4 regions of the Rhodovulum sulfidophilum DSM 1374 genome follow, and region 2 is predicted to be linked to each of the others. Evidence: riboswitches for the same ligand, from Rfam matches in the RefSeq annotation. Region 2 holds a riboswitch; each other region holds the start of a gene.

Region 1 (5,296 bases), 1.8 Mb from region 2:
GCACAGCGTCCCGAGAATACCGTTGGCCAGTTCCGGCATGTCGGGATGGTCCCCGCCGAGGTGGCGTTTGGCAAAGGTGAGGATGGCGCCCACTCCGGTCGGCAGGATGTGGCCGAATTCGCGCAAGATGCTGCGGATCATGTTCACGATCTGGGTTTGCTGCCGGACCACAAGATCGCGGGTGCGGTGGATCGCCAGGATCGCCTGCTGATCTTCCGTCTTCAGTTCGACGAAGCGCATCGTGGGTCGGCGCACCGCCTCGCAAATCGCCTCGGCATCGACCGCGTCGGTCTTGCCCCGCTTCACATAGGGTTTCACATAGCCCGCAGGCATCAGCCGGACGTCGTGACCGAGCTTGCCCAATTCGCGGCCCCAGTGATGGGCGGACCCACACGCCTCCATCCCGACGACGCAGGGCGGCAGGGCCTCGAAGAATTGCAGAAGCTTGGCGCGCTTCACCGTCTTGTTGAAAATGACGCGCCCATTCGCGGAAATCCCGTGAACCTGAAAGACATCCTTGGCCAAATCCAGGCCGACCGTATTGACTGTCATTGGGTGGCTCCTCTCTCAGCAGTCGATGACAACTGCACTATGGCGCATCGCGACGCCGGGGGAGCAGGGGCCATCCACATCATCCGCTTCGGCGATCCCGGGGCGATTCCCGGAGACAACCGCGAACGTCCGGTCTCCGCCGATTGTGTTGAAAAACTCGCTTGCGGGGCCGCAGAGCACAAGCTCACGGGACATGGTTCCGCTTTTCTGCGATCCAGCCTCGTAAATGGACCTTTGCTGCCCCTGTGAAGAACGGCGTTCCAAACTCAGACGACCTCTCAACCGCGGCCGGAGTTTTTCAACACAATCCGCCCCAAGCGACCAGGGCCGCTCTCTGCCGATAGCAGATGGGGTGGATGGCTCCCGCTCCCGGCGTCGCGATGCGCCATACTGCAGGTGTCAGAATCTGCAATTGAGAGGAGCCACCCCATGCAAGTTACCACTGTCGGCCTCGACCTGGCCAAGAACATCTTTCATGTCCACGGAGTTACCGAGACCGGAGAGGTCGCCTTCAATCGGCCTTTACGCCGGGCGCAGGTGCTGGCGTTCTTCGAGCGACTGCCGCCCTGCCTCATCGGCATCGAAGCCTGCGCATCGAGCCACCACTGGGGCCGTGAGCTTACGAAGCTCGGTCATACTGTCCGGCTGATGCCGCCGATGTACGTCAAACCCTACGTGAAACGGGGCAAGTCCGATGCGGTCGATGCAGAAGCCATTTGCGAGGCCGTGACGCGGCCGACGATGCGGTTTGTCGAGATCAAGTCCGAGGACCAGCAGGCGCTTCTCTCCTTGCATCGCGCACGGGACTTCGTGGTTCGACAGCGCACTCAGTTGATCAACATGCTCCGAAGCCTGGCCGCGGAGTTCGGGATCGCCATCGCTCGGGGCGTCGCGCGGGCCATCGATTTTGCGAAAGGGATCATCGAGGGCAAGCAGTCCGGGTTCCCCGAGCTCGCCCAGGACGTTCTGCGGGTCCTCAGCCGTCAGCTGGTCGAGCTCCACAACCGCTTTCGCTGGTACGAGATCACGATGCGTATCCAGGCTCGTCTCAGCCGCCAGGCGCAACTCCTGCAGAGCATTCCCGGAGTTGGGCCGGTCACCGCCTCGGCCGTGGCCGCCACGATCGGATCGGGTCACCAGTTCAAGAGTGGGCGGGAATTTGCGGCGTGGCTTGGTCTGACACCGCGCAACCACTCCAGCGGTGGCAAGGAGCGCTTAGGGAAGATCACCAAGATGGGCGATCGGTATCTGCGTCAGCTTATCGTCGTCGGCATGACATCGCGTGTGCGGCAGGTCTCCAACCATCCGGAGCGTGCCGATCCCTGGCTGACGAAGCTGCTGCAGAGGAAGCCTGCCCGGCTCGCGACCGTCGCCATGGCGAACAAGACGGCGCGGATCATGTGGGCGGTGCTGACCAGGAACGAATCCTACCGACCTCACACAGCCTGAGACATACCGAAACAGCGAGATAGCAAGACCGACGATGTGATGGTGTACCCTTCAGCCGCAACGATCAGGAAGCTCCGCCGAATGTCCCGGGCGAAATTGCCCGCAAAGCAGATAGGAACCTGATCTGCGGATCCCATCAGGGCCAGCGGTGTGAACCGCGCAAACAGGCCGGACACAAGACTGCTTCTGAAAAGGTGCGCGAGATCATTTACGACTTGCTATGCGGGAGCCATCCACACAGGTCATTCGGCGCCTCAAGTCCGAGCCGCCCGTGGATCACGGAAGCGGATGATGTGGATGGCCCCTGCTCCCCCGGCGTCGCGATGTGCCATAGTGCAGTTGTCATCGACTGCTGAGAGAGGAGCCACCCAATGACAGTCAATACGGTCGGCCTGGATTTGGCCAAGGATGTCTTTCAGGTTCACGGGATTTCCGCGAATGGGCGCGTCATTTTCAACAAGACGGTGAAGCGCGCCAAGCTTCTGCAATTCTTCGAGGCCCTGCCGCCCTGCGTCGTCGGGATGGAGGCGTGTGGGTCCGCCCATCACTGGGGCCGCGAATTGGGCAAGCTCGGTCACGACGTCCGGCTGATGCCTGCGGGCTATGTGAAACCCTATGTGAAGCGGGGCAAGACCGACGCGGTCGATGCCGAGGCGATTTGCGAGGCGGTGCGCCGACCCACGATGCGCTTCGTCGAACTGAAGACGGAAGATCAGCAGGCGATCCTGGCGATCCACCGCACCCGCGATCTTGTGGTCCGGCAGCAAACCCAGATCGTGAACATGATCCGCAGCATCTTGCGCGAATTCGGCCACATCCTGCCGACCGGAGTGGGCGCCATCCTCACCTTTGCCAAACGCCACCTCGGCGGGGACCATCCCGACATGCCGGAACTGGCCAACGGTATTCTCGGGACGCTGTGCCATCAGCTGGTGGGCCTCAACACCCGGGTCGTCGGCTACACCAGGATGATCGAACAGCACGCCATGATGACGGCAGATGCCCGGCGGCTGATGCGCATACCCGGGATCGGTCCGATTACCGCCTCGGCCATCATCGCCACGATCGGCGATGCGAAACAATTCCGGACCGGGCGCGATCTGGCGGCCTGGCTGGGTCTGCCCCCCCCTGAACAAATCCAGCGGCGGCAAGGAGCGGCTCGGGAAGATCACCAAGAAGGGCGACCGCTACATCAGGAAGCTGCTGATCGTCGGCATGACGTCGCGCGCCTTGATGGCCAGGAAGCATCCCGAGCGTGCCGATCTCTGGACGCCGTGACTGCCCCCGCAACTGTAGGCGGCGAGCGACCCCGAAGCGACCACTGGGCAGCAAGGCCCGGGAAGGATCGGGGGAGCGGCGACCCGCGAGTCAGGAGACCTGCCATCTGTTCGATACCAACCCGGGCGGGGTGCCCCGGACGAGGAGCAGATAAGATGGACCATGCCGTCCTGAGACTATTGCTGCCGCCGGTTGACTCCGCCCCATTCGCGCGGAGGGCGCAATGCATCTTCACACCACGATCAACGGACCCATCATGGCGCCCGAAAGTCCTGAACGGGCCCGGGAACAGGGACAGTTGGGCTACATGCAATGGCTCGGTTCGATGCCCGGCAACGCGCCCTACAAGGACGAGGCGATCTACGCCTGTATCGCGGCCATGGATCTGGAGCGATCGAAACCGGCCGTCGCGGTGTTCTGCGAACTGATCCGGGCCTCCCTGCGTAAGCCGCTCCGCCGCCTTGATCTTGCCCTGCCCCGACCGCGACGGCGCGGAGGCGCAGCTGTACGACGTTCCCGCCTCTGAGACAGTCGGCGCGCGCCCCGCGCCGATCCGAGGATCAATTGCGCCGGACCGCATCGTGATCCCGCTCTCGCAGTGGGAAAGTGCGAATCATGTTCTGCATCCGAGGTCGAGGCCGACTATTTCACCAGCCTGTTAGGGGGCTTTCTGGGCGGAGCTTGACCCTTGGGCCGGAGAGGTCCCTTAGGCCTCAGCAAGATCCCGCGCATCGGGCGGCCCCCTCGTTTTCTCCGGGCAGACGCGTTCGCCCCTTACGCGTGGATTTTTCTTTCGAAAGATCGATTTTGGCGCAAATGGGTAGTTTGTGGGGTAAAGGGGGGGGCGAGGGTAGAAGGAAAAAGGTTGGAGACCTAAGACGAACTCGCGAGGATACAAGTATAATTCCAGAAAACGGGATCGTCGGAAGCGGCCCGCCTCGCGGCTAGGACAGTGGGGCAGAACGGGGCCACAGGATGACGATCAGAACCAGTTTCGCCGCGGTGATCGGCTGCAGTCTGCTTTGGGTGGCGGGATGCGGCGGCCCCGAAACCCCGGCGGATCAGCGTCTCGACGCCCTGCGCGAGGACGGTCCGTCCGAGGATCAGCGGAATGCCGCCGAGGCCGGTCTGGCGAAGACCATCGCCAAGGAACCCGGGCTGGCCGAGCTGGTCGCGCTTTACGGCGATCCCTCCGAGGCGCCCGCGGGCGGGGCGGCGCTGCCGGACCTGCTGAAGACCGCGCTGGACCGGAACTCGAAAATCGGCCGCGCCGCGCAGGAGATCAGCCTGGCCGACGCGCAGCACATGAACGCCGTCTTCGGGTATCTGCCGCAGGTCTCGTTCACATTCTCGCGTGACCACCTGAACCAGCGGGTGATCTCGTCCGACAACAAGGTCTACGAGAAGGGCCAGACATCCTATCCGGTGCGCACCACGGTCGCCAGCGTCACCCAGCCGATCTACGACATGAGCCGGATCTTCGGCATACGCTATGCGCGCAATGCCCAGTCGGTGGCCGAGGTCGACTATATCGGTGCCGTGCGCGACGTCACATACGAGGTTTTCGACAACTACATCGTCGCCAACCAGGCCCGCGACCGTGCCCGCGCTCTGGCCGCGCGCCAGCGGCTGTTCGACCGCCAGATCGGCAGCCGCGACACGCTGACCGATATCGGTCTGGACGACGACACCGAAAGCGCCTCGTTGCGCAGCGAGCGCGATTCCATCGCCGCCGAGGAGGCGCTGGAAATGGCCCGCTATGCCGCGGCGGTCAGCGCCCTGGCCGAACTGACCGGGACCGTGGTGCGCGAGATCAAGCCGCTTCGCTTCCCGAACGGGATGCTGCGCGCGGACCGGCGCACCGGCGAGGGCGACGCGGTGGCCCGCGGGCTGGAAGACAACCCGGCGATCATGTCGGCGGCGCTTGCAGTTGTGGGTGCCGGGCTCGACAGGCACCGGGCGCTGGCGGCCGAGACGATGCCGGTGGTCGACGCCTATGCCACGCTGGAAAACGAGC
Region 2 (5,296 bases):
GTCCAGCGGGAAGGTCGAGGGGTTGCCCCCGTCCGAAGCCGCCTCGGCCTGCCCGGCCCCGGGAATGCCCCCGGTATCGGCCGCGGCTTCAGCGGCGGCGCGGGCCGCCGGGCTGTCGAGGATCGCGGCGACGTCCTCGGCGCTCATAGTGACCTCGGCCACATGGCCCGCGCCCAGATCGGCGTGGAAGACATGGGCCACCGCCACGCTCGGGCGGAAGGTGAACATCCCATCGGCATCGGTGGCGGTCTCGCCCAGCGGATTGCCCTCGGGATCGGACACCGCGACGGTGGCATCCGCAGCCATGTCGCCATTGGAAAATCCGACCTCGCCCTCGATCAGGGCGCCATCGGCATAGACCGCCGCGATCACCTTATGCGCAAGCGCGGGCAAGGGCGCCAGAACAAGCGCCAGGGTCAGGAAAACAGGGCGGATCATCGGACGGGTCCTTGCAGGCTGAGAAAGAGATCGGGCTTGACCTGGATGGCCAGATAGACGGCAGCGGCACTCAGCAGCCCCTCGATCGCCATCACCGGAACATGGGCGAGGAGGACGAGCTTGGCCGCCGGAATGAAGGCCGCACCGCTGAGCGCGAGCGCCAGGGCGACGCAGGCGGCGGTCAGCGCGATGGCAAGCGCGCCGCCGATGCCGCCCCAGATCGCGGCGATGCGCGGGCTGCCGGTCGCGATCCCGTGGCGGCAGATGTAATGCACGATCACCGCGGGCAAGGCGATGTCGAGCGTATTGACCCCCAAGACCGTCAGCCCGCCGAAGCCGAAGAAGACGGCCTGCAGCAGAAGCCCCACGAACAGCGCCGGAAAGGCGGCCCAGCCGAGCACCAGCCCGGCCAGACCGTTCAGGATCAGGTGCACCGAGGACGGGCCGATGGGCACATGGATCAGCGAGGCCACGAAGAAGCTGGCCGAGAGCATCCCGGCAGCGGGGATCTTTTCCAGCGTCAGGTCGCGCAGGCCGCGCGCCAGGCCCCCCGCAGCCAGCACCGCGCCGCCGATCACAACGGGCGCCGCCAGCGCCCCGTCCACGATATGCATGGGTCCGTCCCTATTTCAGATCGAAGGCGCGGATCCAGAGGACCGCATCCTGGCTGAGCTCCTTGCCCTCGTATTCGGTATCGGGCCCGACCCCCAGCGCGGCAAAGCCCCAATAGCCCGCCTTCGGCACGCCGAAGGTGAAATAGCCGTTCTCGTCGGAAACCGCGACGATCGCGCCGCCCGGCATCGGCCCGGCAATGGCGGGTTTGGGCGCATCCGTCTCCATGTCGGGCTCGGCCGCCATGTATTCGATCTCGATCTCGGCGCCCGCGACCGGCGCCCCCTCCGACAGCACCCGCCCGGTGAAGGTCGAGCCCGCGATCACGTTATAGGGTTTGACCAGCGGCAGGATCTCGGCCTTGAGCCCCTGCGGGCCGTCCCAGTCGGTCGGCATCTGGCCGCGGTTCACATAGGTCTTGGTGATCTGCTGGATGAAGATGTCCTCGGACTCTTCGTAATAGGGGGCAGGCACCGTCACCAGAACGTAATCGCCCATCCGCTTGACCGGCAGGCTGCCATCCCAGGCCACCGCCTCGTTCAGCGGGCCGTGAAAGACCGTCTGGCTGAGCGTCGGTTTGAGATCGATCCGCTCGCCGCGATGGATGGCGTAGAATTCCAGCGGCTCGCCCATATCCATGACCGGGCCGCTTTCCTGCGGATGCCAGAAGATCAGCTTGACCGGCACATCGCCGGGCGCGTCGATGAGGCTTTCCTCGGTATAGGCCAGCTGGAAATGCGCCGCCGCAACCCCGGGAACGAGGGTCAGGGCGAGCGCGGCGGTCACGAGATTGCCGTGGAAGATCAAGGTCGTTGCCTTTCAACATGGGCGGCCGGACAGGCCGCGGGTGAAAGGACGAACGGGATGAGAGGCTCGGAAGCGGCCGGATTGCGGCCGATCCGGGCCAGACGCGCACCCCGGCGTCCGGTGGAAACCGCCCCCATGCGGGGGGAGGCGGGCGGCCGGCAGGTCTCCTGGCTCGCGGGTCGTCGCTTGGCTGGCCTTCCCGGGGGACATCCCCAGTGGCACTCTCAGCCGCGCTCGCCGCTTACAGTTGCGGGGGCAGCCGCGGAATAGCGCGTCCTTCAGGACGGGCGCACCGCGTTCCCTTTTCACGTCCGGGCCATCGGGGCCCGGGCGAACCGGTCACGGATCCGTCATCGCAAGCGCCGCCCGCCTTGTCAATCCGGCCACTCCTGCGCCCGGCCGCCGCAGCGCCGCCCGGGCGCAGGTCCGTTACGTCACGACCCCGATCCGTATGGGGGCCGTGGTTCGGATTTGACGCCCGCCCTGCGCCGCCCTAGCTCCGCCGGGACATCCAAAGCGAGGGAAAGAGCCCATGACCGCCCGCGACCCCGTCTCCGACGACGATGCCCGCCACGCCGCCAAGATGGCCAAGAAGAAGGCCGCCCGCGACAAGATCATGGCCGGCAAGAGCGACGAGAAGGGGCTGATCCTGGTGCATACCGGCACCGGCAAGGGCAAGTCCTCCTCGGGCTTCGGGATGATCCTGCGCTGCATCGCCCACCAGATGCCCTGCGCCGTCGTCCAGTTCGTCAAGGGTGCCTGGGATACCGGCGAGCGGCGGCTGCTGACCTCGCATTTCGGCGATCTCTGCCAGTTCCACGCCATGGGCGAGGGCTTCACCTGGGAAACCCAGGACCGCGCCCGCGACATCGCCGCCGCCGAAAAGGGCTGGGAGAAGGCGAAGGAGCTGATCCGCGACCCCGAGATCCGGATGGTGCTGCTGGACGAGATCAACATCGCGCTGCGCTACGGCTATCTCGACCCGGCCGAGGTGGTGGCCTTCCTGCAGGCCGACAAGCCCGCCCTGACCCATGTCGTGCTGACCGGCCGCAACGCCCCCGAGGAGGTGATCGAGGCGGCCGATCTGGTGACCGAGATGACGCTGATCAAGCACCCGTTCCGCTCGGGCATCAAGGGCCAGCCCGGCGTCGAATTCTGAGCGGCGCTTGACAATGGCAGGCCCCCGGCCCATCACCCTGCGCCGACTGCCGCAGGAGCCCCGATGACATCCGACCGGACCTCGCGCCCGCCTTCCGACCTGCCCGCCGGTGACGCGGCGCCGCCGATGCCCGAGATTTCGGTGCCGATGCTCGACCCGGCCCCGCCGCGCCGGGCCCGGTCGCTGATGCTGCAGGGCACCAGTTCCGATGTGGGCAAGAGCCTGCTGGTCGCTGGCCTCGCCCGCGCCTATGCGCGGCGGGGCCTGAAGGTCGCGCCGTTCAAGGCGCAGAACATGTCGAACAATGCCGCCGTCGCCGCCGACAGCGACCTGCCGCCCGGCCCCGACGGCACCGCACCTAAGGGCGAGATCGGCCGGGCCCAGGCGCTGCAGGCGCAGGCCGCGGGGCTGCCCCCCTCGATCCACATGAACCCGGTGCTTCTGAAGCCGCAGGCCATGGTCGGCTCGCAGGTCGTGCTTCGGGGCCGTCCGCTGGGCAACTGGCCCGCGCGGCATTACCACAAGCTCAAGCCGCAGCTGCTGCCCGCGGTCATGGACAGTTTCAACCGCGTCGCGGCCGAGGCCGATCTGGTGCTGGTCGAGGGCGCGGGCGCGGGCACCGAGACCTATCTGCGCAAGAGCGACATCGCCAATATGCGGTTCGCCGAGGCCGCCGATCTGCCGGTGGTTCTGGTCACCGACAATGACCGCGGCGGCGCGATGGCGGCCGTGGTCGGGTCGTGGTGCCTGCACAGCGAGGCCGAGCGCGCCCGCATCGCGGGCTATCTGGTCAACAAGTTCCGGGGCTATTTCTCGCTTTACGAACCGGCCTGCGAGACCATCACCGCGACCACCGGCTGGCCCTTTCTGGGGGTCGCGCGCTGGTTCGAGGGCGCGGGCCGGCTTCCGGCCGAGGATGCGCTGGCGCTGGAACGGCCCGCTTCGGGCGCCGGACAGGGGCTGGTGATCGCGGTGCCCCATATCGCGCGGATGGCCAATTTCGACGATCTCGATCCGCTTTCGGCCGAGCCCGGCGTCGATCTGCGCTGGGTCCGCCCGGGCGAGCCCATTCCGGCCGAGGCCGATCTGGTACTGCTGCCGGGCTCGAAGACCACCCGGCCCGCGCTCGACTCGATCCGCGCCAATGGCTGGGACATCGACATCCTGGCCCATCTGCGCCGCGGCGGGCGGGTGCTGGGCATCTGCGCCGGGTTCCAGATGCTGGGCCACAGGGTGCACGACCCCGAAGGCATCGAGGGCCCGCCCGGCGAGACCGAGGGGCTGGGGCTTCTGGACATCGAGACCACCATCGGCGGCGACAAGCGGCTGGTCGAGATCGCGGCCGAGGATGCCATCAGCGGCACCCGCGTCACCGGCTACGAGATGCATATGGGCGTGACCCGCGGGCCCGGGCTCGAGAGGCCCTGGCTGCGGCTCGACGGCCGGGCCGAGGGCGCGGTCTCGGCCGACGGGCGCGTGATGGGCGGCTATCTGCACGGGCTGTTCGGCGCCGACGGGTTCCGGCGCCACTGGCTGACGGCGATGGGCGGGCGGGCCTCGGGGCTCGACCATGCCGCCCGGGTCGAGGCGGCGCTCGACGCGCTGGCCGATCAGCTGGAACACGATCTCGATCTCGACGCGCTGCTGGCGCTGGCGCGATGACCGCCCGGCGGCTGATGGTGCTGGGCACCGGCTCGGATGTGGGCAAGAGCCTGCTTGTCGCGGGGCTGGCCCGCGCCTATGCCCGGCGCGGCCTGAAAGTGGCGCCGTTCAAGGCGCAGAACATGTCGAACAATGCCGCCGTGACGGCCGATGGCGGCGAGATCGGCCGCGCCCAGGCGCTGCAGGCGCGGGCCGCGGGCGCGCCGCTTTCGGTCGACATGAACCCGGTTCTGCTGAAACCCGAAACCGATATCGACTGCCAGGTGGTGGTGCGGGGTCAGGTGCGCGGGCGGTATTCGGCCTCGGCCTATCAGGCGCTGAAGCCCGATCTGCGCGCCGAGGTCGTGGCCAGCCTGAACCGGCTGTCGGCATCCCATGATCTGGTGCTGATCGAGGGCGCGGGCAGCGGCGCCGAGCGCTATCTGCGGCCGCAGGACATCTCGAACATGGGCCTGGCCGAGGCCGCCGACCTGCCGGTGGTCCTGCTGGGCGACGAGTCGCGCGGCGGCGTGACCGCGGCCGCCATCGGCCATCACCGGCTCTGGACCGAGACCGAGCGCGCCCGCGTCCGGGGCGTGATCGTCACCAAGTTCCGCGGCGATCCCGGGGTCTTTTCCC
Region 3 (5,296 bases), 1.7 Mb from region 2:
ATGGCTATCGGGGTCGGGCGACCGTTCTCGTCGACCGCGACCATCTCGAAACGGCCGGTCATCGCCAGATGGCGCGCGCCGGTCGTCAGTGTCTCTGCCTCGCCCGTCACCTCGACGCTCATCGAGCTGCGCCCGATGCGGGTCACGACGGCGGTCAGCTCCAGCGCCTCGCCGGGCAGGACGGGGGTCCGGAAATCGATCTTCTCCGATCCCGCCATCACCACCGTGCGGCGGGCGCGGCGGCTGGCGACCAGGAAGGCGGCCTTGCTCATCATCGCGAGCCCCGCCCCCGCGAAGAGCGTGCCATGGGGGTTGACCGTCTCGGGAAAGATCAGCGCGGTCATCCGGGCGGATCCGGCCGCTACGCCTGTGTCCTGCGGTGATGACAGGGGCATTGTTTGCAACCTTTGCATTTCTCAGAAGCTCTCTTCGGCTTAGCCAGAGGGCTTAAGCCTGGGAAGGACTGAAAATGCGAAGGAATGCGAGCATATCGGTGCGATATGCGAAGGTTGCGAATTCCGGGGTGGCGTGAAGACGGCTGTTTCCGGTGGCAGGCTGCGGCCGCTCCGCGAGACCCGGGGGGCTTGGCCGCGCGGCCCGGCTATCTCGACCGGGTCGAGCGCAACCAGCGCCCGCTGGTGATGCAGGCGCTGCTGAAGATCAACGCGGTTTCACGCGATATGTTCGGGAAGGGAAACCGCTGTGCTGAATACGCGCGCGGCCCGCCTCTGCCTTTTCGGGCCGCAGGCCGGGGTCGCGCGCGGATCACGTCGGCGTTTTGCGCCGACGTGATGTCAGGGATGTGCCTCTGCCTGCTCGGAACCGGTGTCCTGGCGGGCGATGATCTCGCGCAGGCGCTTGTCGGCCCGCGTCGGAAGTCCGGCGGGCAGATCCGCCTCGGCCGCGGGCTGGGCGCCAACCTGGATCAGCATGACCATGCCCATCGCGAAATGCGGCGAACATTTGATCCCGTAGATGCCGGGCTCGGTCAGGGTGACCTCGATCTCTTCGTTGATCTGGCCCTTGAAGGGCTCTGCCCCGGCCGGGAGCATCTCGTCGATGGTGCCGGCATTATGGCCCGGCGCGGTGGGCAGGAACCGCACGGTATCGCCGGGCTCCATCACCAGATAATCCGGCTCGTAGACCATCGGCCCCGAGGCATTGCGGTTCAGCATCTTCACCTCGACCGTCTTTGCCGCCGCGAAGGGGGCGGAGAGGATCATGGCGGGCAACAGGACAGAGAGAGCAAGTCTTCGCATCGTTTGCGTCTTTCATCAGATAGGCTTGAAACGGAGAATGCGGACCCCGTCGGCGGGGTCCGTCAAAAGATGGGCCTCGACCCCGAACACCTTGCGCAGCAGGGGCGGGACGAGGATCTCGTCGGGCGGGCCGAGCGCGATCAGCTGCCCGTCCTGCAACACGGCCAGCCGGTCGCAGGCCATCGCCTCGTTGAGGTCGTGCAGCGCGGCGATGGTCGTCACCGGCAGCCCCTCGACCAGGGCCATGATCGACAGCCGCGAGCCGATATCGAGATGGTTGGTCGGTTCGTCGAGGATCAGCACCCCGGGCCGCTGCGCCAGCGCGCGGGCGATATGGACCCGCTGCCGCTCGCCGCCCGAAAGCGTATGCCAGTAGCGGGCGGCAAAATCCTGCATGCCGACCGCGACCAGCGCCGCCTCTACCGCGGCCTCGTCCTCGTCCGAGAACGGATGCAGGGCCGACAGCCAGGGCGTGCGGCCCAGTTCGACCGCGTCGCGGACGGTGATCCGCTCGGTCGTTTCGGCCTGCTGCTCGACCAGCGCCACGCGCTGCGCGACGTCGCGGCGGGGAAGGCGGCTCAGGGGCTGGCCCTCCAGCCGCACTTCGCCTTCGCTTGGTGCCCGGATGCCTGCCAGCATGCGCAGCAGGCTCGATTTTCCCGACCCGTTCGGACCGATCAGCCCGAACCTTTCGCCGCGCCTGACCGACAGGGTGACGTCAGAGACGATGGCCCGTCCCTGCACCCGCCAGCCAAGGCCTTCACCGCTCAGGATCATTTCCGGGCCCTCCCCCGGATCAGGATCGCCGCGAAGGCGGGCGCGCCGATCAGCGCGGTGATCACGCCGATGGGCAGCACCTGTCCCGGGATCAGGATGCGCGAGACGATATCCGCCGCGATCAGGAACACCGCCCCGGCCAGTGCCGAGGCCGGCACCAGCAGGCGGTGGCGCCCGCCGACGAGAAACCGCATCGCATGGGGGATCACCAGCCCGACAAAGCCGATGGCGCCGACCAGCGACACGATGAGCGCGGTGACCAGAGCCGCGGCCCCGATCAGCACCGCCTGCACCCGGCGCACGTTGATGCCGAGCGAGGCCGCGCTGTCCGCCCCGAAGGTGAAGGCGTCGAGGCTGCGCACATGCCAGAGACAGACCCCGAGCCCCAAGGCCGCGGCGGGGACGGCAACCAGGCTGTCCTGCCAGCGGGCACCGGAGAGATTTCCCAGAAGCCAGAACATGATGCCGCGGGCCTGTTCGGCATTGGCGGATTTCGCGATCAGGAAGGCGGTCATCGCGTTGAAGAGCTGTGCCCCGGCAATCCCTGCCAGAACGATCACGCCTGCCGCCTGCAGCCCGGTGCCGCCGCCCGCCGCGCGCGCCAGGGCCGCGACCATGACGAAGGCCAGCAGCGCCCCGGCGAAGGCGCCTGTCGAGAGCGAGAGCGCGCCCGCGCCGAACCCGGCGACGGTGACCGCGACCGCGCCGGTCGAGGCTCCGGCGGAAATCCCCAGCAGATAGGGATCGGCCAGCGCATTCCTCAGCAATGCCTGCAGCACGACACCCGACAGGGCGAGCCCCGCCCCGCAGGCGGCCGCCACCACCGCGCGGGCGAGGCGGTAGTTCCAGATGATGCCCTCATCGATCCGCGCGACCGGGTAGACGGTGCCGAACAGCTTGTTGCCCAGGACCTGAAGCACGGTCGAGGCGGGTATGCGGGTCTCGCCGATCGCGGTTCCGGCGATCAGCGCGGCCAGCAGCACCGGGGGTGCGATCCACCCCCAGTGCCAGCGGGCCCGACGGGCGCGCGACCTCATCCTTGCAGATCGAGTCCGGCCAGGGCCGCAGACAGTTCTTCCAGCCCGTAGACCGCCCGCACGGTCGCTTCCATCGCCTGGAGATCCATCACCACGATCCGGTTCTCGCGGACCGCCGTCATCTCTTTCGCGACCGGATCGGTGCGGAGAAACTCAAGCTTCTTCTCGACATCGTCGGCGGGGAAGCGGCGGCGGGTCATCTCGGCCAGCACGATCACCGTCGGATCGGCCTTGGCGATGCTTTCCCAGCCGACGGTGGGCCATTCCTCGTCGGAGGCCACCACATTCTCGATCCCGAGCTGTTGCATCATGTAGCCCGGCGCGCCCTTCCGCCCGGCCACATAGGGGTCGATGTCCATTTCGGCGGAGGAGTACCAGAACACCGCCGAGACCCCTTCGGGCAGATCCAGCGCCCGGGCATGTTCGATGGCCGCGGCCTCACGCGCCTTCAGCTCGTCGACCAGCTCGGCGCCGCGATCCTCGACATCGTAGATCCGCGCCAGTTCCTCGATCGACCGGTGGATCGAGGCGGTCGAGAACATCTCGCTCCGGGTGCCGTCCGAGCCGCGGCTGTTGTCCTTGCTTGCGCAGTCGCTGGGCAGCACATAGGTCGGCACGCCGATATCATGGAACATCTCGCGGGTGGCGACGATGCCCTGGGGGCCGACATGCCATTCATGTTGCACGGTCACCAGATCGGGCGTCTCGGCCGCCACGCTTTCAAAGCTGGGATCGTTGTCGGCCAGCCGCGGGATCCCGGCATTCAGCTCGGCGAATTGCGGCAGGACATTGGTGAACCAGACCGAGGTGCCCGTCACGGTGGGCCCGAGCCCCAGCAGGTAGAGGATCTCGGTCGTGGCCTGGCCGACGGTGACGGTGCGCGCGGGGGCGGCGTCGAAGGTCAGGGTCTGGCCGCAATTCTCCAGCGTCAGGGGATAGTCGGTGGCCTGGGCCGTGCCCGCGCAGACCAGAAGGGCCGCCGAAAGGAGGGCAGTCTTGGTGTTCATGGAAATTCTCCGGAAATTGGCTTCCGGGCCCCGGGGTTCGCGGGTCGGGCGGATGTCAGTTCTTTGGCTGGCGCAAGCTGCGCCTGGCTGAGCACGGCCGAAAGATCCGGGCATGAACATCGCTTTCCCCGGGCAACCCCGCCCGGTTGATAGTGGTTTCATGCCGGCAGGTCTCCTGACTGACGGGTCGTCCGCCGGTCCGGCCTTCCCAGGCAAATGCCCAGTGGCGTTGTCGGACCGTCGCTCGCCGCCTACAGTTGCGGGGGCAGTTTCGGTTCGCGGGCCAAATGGCCTGCGGCGAATTCCCTTTTAATTCCCAAGCGGGAAACCAGCGACCGAGCAGAGAGCATGAAAGCCCTATCGGGTCAACTGCCCGCCGGTCGCAGTCTGCGCGCCGGAAAACCTTACCTTGACAGGCATATAGCTTCTGATGCGTCGAGATGCCCCGGCCCCGAAGCGGCAGGGGGCGGAACGTTGCCAGCCCGGCGGCTTCCTTTGCATCTATGGCGCGGCATGGCAGGCTGGAAACGGTCAGGCGAGATGGGACCTGACGTCGGCATACGGTTCGCTTTGCCGGGCCGTTCGACGGCTGCCATACGGTGCCCGCCGCGGTGTTGAAAACCTGCCGCTTCGGCCCTGCCCGCGACCGCTGTTGCATCAATGCCCGCGCGGGCGGCAAGCCGGTCGGGGCGATCTGCGCCGAGGCGCTCGGGCGGCGAAAGGAGCGGAAGCGTCAGGCAACCCGCCCCGATGGCGATCCAACGGCCCGGCTTCCGGCCATCGCCCGCCTTATCCTTCTTGACCGCAGGATTGCCGGAACTTGCCGGTTAAAGCCGTTCAGAACTTGCGTAGACCACGCGCGCCGTGGGTCATTTCGGCTTTGCCGGACGGGCAATAAAGGCGCCGGTCAGGATCAATGGCCCTGCCAGCAGGAAGGCCAGGCCCGGCAGCTCGGCGAAAAAGGCAAAACCCAGCGCCACGGCCCACAGAACCGAAAGATATTCGAAGGGGGCAAGCGCCGAGGCATCGGCATGGCTGAAGGACAGCGTCATGAGGATATGGGCGATCCCGCCTGCCAGGCCGGTTCCGATCAACAGCAGGAGGGTTGCCGGACCGGGCCAGACCCAGCCCCAGGGCAGCGTCGCAAGGCCGATGAGGGCCGAGACCACGGCGAACCAGAAGGCGATGGCCCCGGCGCCTTCGCCGAGCAATGTCA
Region 4 (5,296 bases), 2.0 Mb from region 2:
AGCGGAAAGCTTCGTCCACCTCGCGCGTCTGGCAAAGCGTCGAGAAGACCGAGGAATAGCTGCGCGCGTGCACGGACTCCATGAAGGCGATGTTGGTCAGCACCGCTTCCTCATGGGGGGTCAGCGCATCGCGCATCATCGCGGGCGCGCCCACCGCGCCCTGGATCGTGTCGAGAAGCGTGAGGCCGGTGAAGACCCGGATGGTCAGCTGCCTTTCTTCGGGCCGGAGCGTGGACCAGCTCTGCACGTCATTCGACAGCGGCACCTTTTCCGGCAGCCAGAAATTGACCGTGAGGCGGTTCCAGACCTCCAGGTCCTTTTCGTCCTGCAGCCGGTTCCAGTTGATCGCGCGGGGAACGGCGCGGGTCTGGTCGATCATGTCTTTCATGGGTTCCTCCCTCAAAGCGTGCAGGACACGCAGCCCTGCACTTCGGTCCCTTCGAGGGCGGTCTGGCGCAGGCGGACATAGTAGATGGTCTTGATGCCTTTCTTCCAGGCGAGGATCTGGGCGCGGTTGATGTCCCGCGTCGTGGCCTCGGCCGGGAAGAACAGGGTCAGGGACAGGCCCTGATCGACATGCTCGGTCGCGGCTGCATAGGTCTCGATCAGCGCCTCGGGGCCGATTTCGTAGGCATCGCGGTAGAATTCGAGCGTCTCGTTCGTCATGAAGGGCGCCGGGTAGTAGACGCGGCCGATCTTGCCCTCTTTGCGGATCTCGATCTTCGAGACGATCGGGTGGATCGAGGAGGTGGAGTTGTTGATGTAGCTGATCGAGCCGGTCGGCGGCACCGCCTGAAGGTTGCGATTGTAGAGCCCGTCCTTGCTCACCGCCTGTTTCAGCTGGGCCCAGTCCTCTCGGCTGGGCAGATCGACGCCGAAACGCGCGAAGAGGTCGCGCACGGTGTCGGTTTCGGGGCGCCAGTCCCGGGTGACATATTTCTCGAAGAACGTGCCATCGGCGTATTTCGATGCTTCGAAGCCCTTGAAGCTTTGCCCTTTTTCCCGCGCCAGCGCATTCGAGGCGCGGATCGCGTGATAGGCCACGGCGGCGAAATAGGCGCGGGTGAAGTCGATGCCTTCCGGGCTGCCGTAATGAATACGCTCGCGCGCAAGGAAGCCGTGCAGGTTCATCTGGCCAAGGCCCACCGCATGGGCCTCGTCATTGCCGCGCCGGATCGACGGGACCGAGTCGATGGCCGACATCTCGGACACCGCAGTCAGCGCACGGATGGCGGCCTCGACAGTGCCGCCGAAATCCGGCCCGTCCATCGTGGCCGCGATGTTCAGCGATCCGAGATTGCAGGAAATGTCGGTGCCGAGATGGCGATAGCTGAGGTCGTCGTTGAACGCGCTGGCCTCGTTCACCTGCAGGATCTCGGAGCACAGGTTCGACATGGCGATCCGCCCCGCGACAGGGTTCGCGCGGTTCACCGTGTCCTCGAACATGATGTAGGGGTAGCCGCTTTCGAACTGGATCTCGGCCAGCGTCTGGAAGAATTCGCGCGCGTTGATCTTCTGCTTGCGGATGCGCTTGTCGCCGACCATCTCGTCGTATTTCTCGGTCACCGAGATGTCCGAGAAGGGCATGCCGTAGACCTTCTCGACGTCATGCGGCGAGAACAGATACATTTCCTCGTTCTGCTTGGCGAGTTCGAAGGTCACGTCGGGGATCACCACGCCGAGGCTCAGCGTCTTGATGCGGATCTTCTCGTCCGCGTTCTCGCGCTTGGTGTCGAGAAAGCGCAGGATGTCGGGGTGATGGGCATTCAGGTAGACCGCTCCCGCCCCCTGCCGCGCGCCCAGCTGGTTGGCATAGGAGAAGGAATCCTCGAGAAGCTTCATCACGGGGATCACGCCCGAGGACTGGTTCTCGATGCCCTTGATGGGGGCGCCATGCTCGCGGATATTGGTCAGCATCAGGGCCACGCCCCCGCCGCGCTTGCTGAGTTGCAGCGCGGAATTGATGGCGCGGCCGATGGACTCCATGTTGTCCTCGACCCTGAGAAGGAAGCACGAGATCAGCTCGCCCCGCGACTTTTTCCCGGCATTCAGGAAGGTGGGCGTGGCGGGCTGGAACCGTCCCGAGATGATCTCGTCCATGAAGGACATGGCCAGCGCCTCGTCGCCGCGGGCGAGCGCGAGCGCGACCATGACCACGCGGTCCTCGTAGCGCTCGAGGTAGCGCTGCCCGTCGCGGGTCTTCAGCGTGTAGCTGGTGTAGTATTTGAAGGCCCCGAGGAAGGTCGGAAAGCGGAACTTCCTGGCATAGGCCGCGTCCCAGATCCGATGCAGGAAGGCGCGCGGATACTGGTCAAGCACGTCGGCCTCGTAATACCCCTCGTCCACGAGATAGCCGAGCTTCTCGTCGAGCGAGTGGAAGAAGACCGTGTTCCGGTTGACGTGCTGCAGGAAATACTGCCGCGCGGCCATGCGGTCGGCCTCGAAACGGATGGTCCCGTCCTCGTCATAGAGGTTCAACATCGCGTTCAGCGCGTGGTAGTCGAGCGTGCTGTCGGGCTTTGCCGGTTTTGCGTCGGTTACACGGTCAAGCATTCCATCTCCCAGAATTTGTCCAACCCATCGCGAACGCGGGCGATATCGGTATCGGTGCCGGCAAGCTCGAAACGGTAGAGCACCGGCACCCTGCACTTGCGCGAGATGACCTCGCCGGACAGCGCATAGGTGGTGCCGAAATTGCGGTTGCCGCTGGCGATCACGCCCCGCAGGAGCGCGCGCCGTGCGGGGTCGTTGAGAAAGCGGATTACCTGTTTCGGCACCGCGCCGCGCCCTTCGCCATCGGCATAGGTCGGGCAGATCAGCGCGAAGGGCGTATCGGGGCGGGGCAGATCGTCGCCCGAGATCGGGATCCGCACCGCAGGCAGGCCCAGCCGCTCGACGAAGCGCGCCGTGTTGCCCGAGCGTGAGGAAAAATAGACGAGCCCCGCCATGGCGCTCAGGCCAGCCGGCCGATCAGGTCGGGACGGAAGCCCGCCCAGTGATCCTTGCCCGCGACCACGACCGGCAACTGCCGGTAGCCCAGTTCCGAGACATGGGCGAAAGCCTTGTCGTCCTCGGTCAGGTCGATCAGCTCGTAGGGAAGGCCGCGGGCCTCGAGCGCGCGGGTGGTGGCCGTACATTGCACGCAGGCCGGCTTGGAATAGACGATGATGGACATTGCTGGTCCCCTTTCATTGTTCTTCAGGCAAGGGACACAGCCTGGCGTGACGAATGGTGTCGTCTGCCAATCTCGCATGTGCGCCCCGAGGCCCTCCGCCTTCGGTCGTCATCTTTTGCGCTCTGGCAGGTTTCCTGGCTTGCGGGTCGTTGCTCGGCCGGCCTTCCCGGGACGCATCCCAGTGGCGTGTCAGCGTCGCTCGCCGCTTACAGTTGCGGGGGCAGTGCCGGATTTGCACCGGCTTCCCTCTTGGCCCTTGACGCGAGTCGCGGGCACCAAAGCATCTGCATATTGAGGGGCTGCGACGATTGGTGTCAATATATAGGTATTGGTTTCGCCAAAGAACGCCCTTGGGCGTGGCGCTTTCCAGCTCGACGAAGTCGTTTTCGTGTAAGCTGCGGGAGGCCGGCTTGGTAAACAGAAAGGGCAAGGTGCCGCTGGTGACAGCGGAGAATTGGGAAGCCGGTGCAATTCCGGCACTGCCCCCGCAACGGTAACGGCGCGAAGGGCATGGCGAAAACCACTGGGGCGACATGCTCCGGGAAGGCGTCATGCCTGGCCAGAAGGCCATGCCCGAAGTCCGGAAACCAGCCTTGCATGAGACGTCAACCGCGGGTGGCGGTGCAGACGCCCGTGTGGGGGTGGCCGGACGCCATCCCTCCCGGCACTGCCCGTCCTCCGCCCCAGCATTCGACCCGCGGGGCGCGGGCAGGAACACCGCAGATGAAACACGATCTTCCGCGTCTTCTGGCCGAACGCAAACCGGGCTATGCGCTCGAGCGGCCCTTCTACACCGATCCCGCCATTTTCGAGGCGGATCTGGAGACCATCTGGTATCGCGACTGGCTCTTCGCGATCCCGGCCTGCGAGCTTGAAAAGCCGGGATCTTTCGTCACGCACAAGGTTGGCGCCTACCGCGTGATCCTCGTGCGCGGTCAGGACGGGACGATCCGCGCCTTCCACAATTCCTGCCGCCATCGCGGCTCGATCATCTGCAAGGGCGCGAAGGGCAACCTGCCGAAGCTCGTCTGCCCCTATCACCAATGGACCTACGAGCTTGACGGCCGGCTCCTCTGGGCGCGGGACATGGGCCCCGATTTCGACGCCTCGGCGCATGGGCTGAAACCGGTTCACTGTCGTGAACTGGAGGGCCTCGTCTACATCTGCCTTGCCGATGCCGCCCCCGATTTCGATGCCTTCGCCGATCTCGCCCGGCCCTATCTGGCCGTGCATGACCTGACCGATGCCAAGGTCGCCTTCGAGTCGACCATCGTCGAGAACGGCAACTGGAAGCTGGTCTGGGAGAACAATCGCGAGTGCTACCATTGCGGCGGCAATCACCCGGGCCTCTGCCGTTCCTTCACCGACGATCCGACCGTGACCGGTATCAAGGAGGGCGCGACCCCACCGCATCTGCAGGCGCATTTCGACCGCATGGAGGCGCAGGGCTATCCCGCGCAGTTCCGGATGTCCTCCGATTTCCAGTACCGGCTGGCGCGCATGCCGCTTCTGCCCGGGGCCAGAAGCTTCACGATGGACCTCAAGCCCGCAGTCACCCGCATCCTCGGACGGGTGCGGGACGATACGGCGGGAACCCTGCTGAAATACCACTACCCGACGACATGGAACCATTTCCTTCCGGATCATTCCATCCTGTTCCGGATCACGCCGCTGACGGCGACGACCACCGAAGTGACGACCAAATGGCTTGTCCACAAGGAGGCCGTCGAGGGGCGGGACTACGACCTCACGCGCCTGACGGAGGTCTGGACGGTCACCAATGACGAGGACCGGCGCGTGGTGGAGGACAACCAGCAAGGCATCGACTCGCCGGCCTACGAGCCCGGGCCCTATTCGCCGGTTCACGAGACCGGGGTGATGGGCTTCGTCGACTGGTATTGCAACACCATGACCGGACGGCTCGGTTCCGTCGCCCTGGCAGCGGAGTGAGCCCATGAACGACTTGTCGACCCTTCCGGACCGGGCGATCTGGTCGGACAATGAGATGCTGGAATGCGTCTCGGTCATTCCCGAGGTTCCCAATACGGCGACCTTCACTTTCCGGGCGCCGTCGGGGGCGCTGTTCGACTTTCTGCCGGGACAGTTCCTGACGCTGGAAAT

What was found. Region 2 has a riboswitch for cobalamin ahead of A6W98_RS09935 (DUF4198 domain-containing protein). Riboswitches for the same ligand answer to the same signal wherever they lie in the genome.
Region 1: another riboswitch for cobalamin. It lies ahead of A6W98_RS18250 (hypothetical protein); the one in region 2 lies ahead of A6W98_RS09935 (DUF4198 domain-containing protein).
Region 3: another riboswitch for cobalamin. It lies ahead of A6W98_RS01905 (ABC transporter substrate-binding protein); the one in region 2 lies ahead of A6W98_RS09935 (DUF4198 domain-containing protein).
Region 4: another riboswitch for cobalamin. It lies ahead of A6W98_RS00290 (aromatic ring-hydroxylating oxygenase subunit alpha); the one in region 2 lies ahead of A6W98_RS09935 (DUF4198 domain-containing protein).

Annotation. Positions count from the first base shown of each region.
Region 1 is NZ_CP015418.1:3,933,167-3,938,462, reverse strand. Features, by position in the region: gene A6W98_RS18265 (IS110 family RNA-guided transposase) at 1-552, opposite strand, end outside; gene A6W98_RS18260 (IS110 family RNA-guided transposase) at 982-2,001, shown strand; partial or broken gene A6W98_RS22430 (IS110 family RNA-guided transposase) at 2,373-3,074, shown strand; partial or broken gene A6W98_RS22425 (transposase) at 3,073-3,204, shown strand; cobalamin riboswitch at 3,219-3,400, shown strand; gene A6W98_RS18250 (hypothetical protein) at 3,503-3,805, shown strand; gene A6W98_RS18245 (TolC family protein) at 4,255-5,296, shown strand, end outside.
Region 2 is NZ_CP015418.1:2,095,508-2,100,803, reverse strand. Features, by position in the region: gene A6W98_RS09945 (cobalt ABC transporter permease) at 1-438, opposite strand, end outside; gene cbiM (cobalt transporter CbiM) at 435-1,052, opposite strand; gene A6W98_RS09935 (DUF4198 domain-containing protein) at 1,063-1,857, opposite strand; cobalamin riboswitch at 1,998-2,212, opposite strand; gene cobO (cob(I)yrinic acid a,c-diamide adenosyltransferase) at 2,390-3,016, shown strand; gene A6W98_RS09925 (cobyric acid synthase) at 3,164-4,678, shown strand; gene A6W98_RS09920 (cobyric acid synthase) at 4,675-5,296, shown strand, end outside.
Region 3 is NZ_CP015418.1:371,139-376,434, reverse strand. Features, by position in the region: gene A6W98_RS01925 (acyl-CoA thioesterase) at 1-344, opposite strand, end outside; gene A6W98_RS01920 (pseudoazurin) at 795-1,259, opposite strand; gene A6W98_RS01915 (ABC transporter ATP-binding protein) at 1,275-2,036, opposite strand; gene A6W98_RS01910 (FecCD family ABC transporter permease) at 2,033-3,073, opposite strand; gene A6W98_RS01905 (ABC transporter substrate-binding protein) at 3,070-4,080, opposite strand; cobalamin riboswitch at 4,229-4,428, opposite strand; gene A6W98_RS01900 (DMT family transporter) at 4,950-5,296, opposite strand, start outside.
Region 4 is NZ_CP015418.1:65,862-71,157, forward strand. Features, by position in the region: gene nrdF (class 1b ribonucleoside-diphosphate reductase subunit beta) at 1-388, opposite strand, end outside; gene nrdE (class 1b ribonucleoside-diphosphate reductase subunit alpha) at 400-2,553, opposite strand; gene nrdI (class Ib ribonucleoside-diphosphate reductase assembly flavoprotein NrdI) at 2,538-2,948, opposite strand; gene nrdH (glutaredoxin-like protein NrdH) at 2,954-3,175, opposite strand; cobalamin riboswitch at 3,283-3,470, opposite strand; cobalamin riboswitch at 3,588-3,785, shown strand; gene A6W98_RS00290 (aromatic ring-hydroxylating oxygenase subunit alpha) at 3,899-5,125, shown strand; gene A6W98_RS00295 (FAD-binding oxidoreductase) at 5,130-5,296, shown strand, end outside.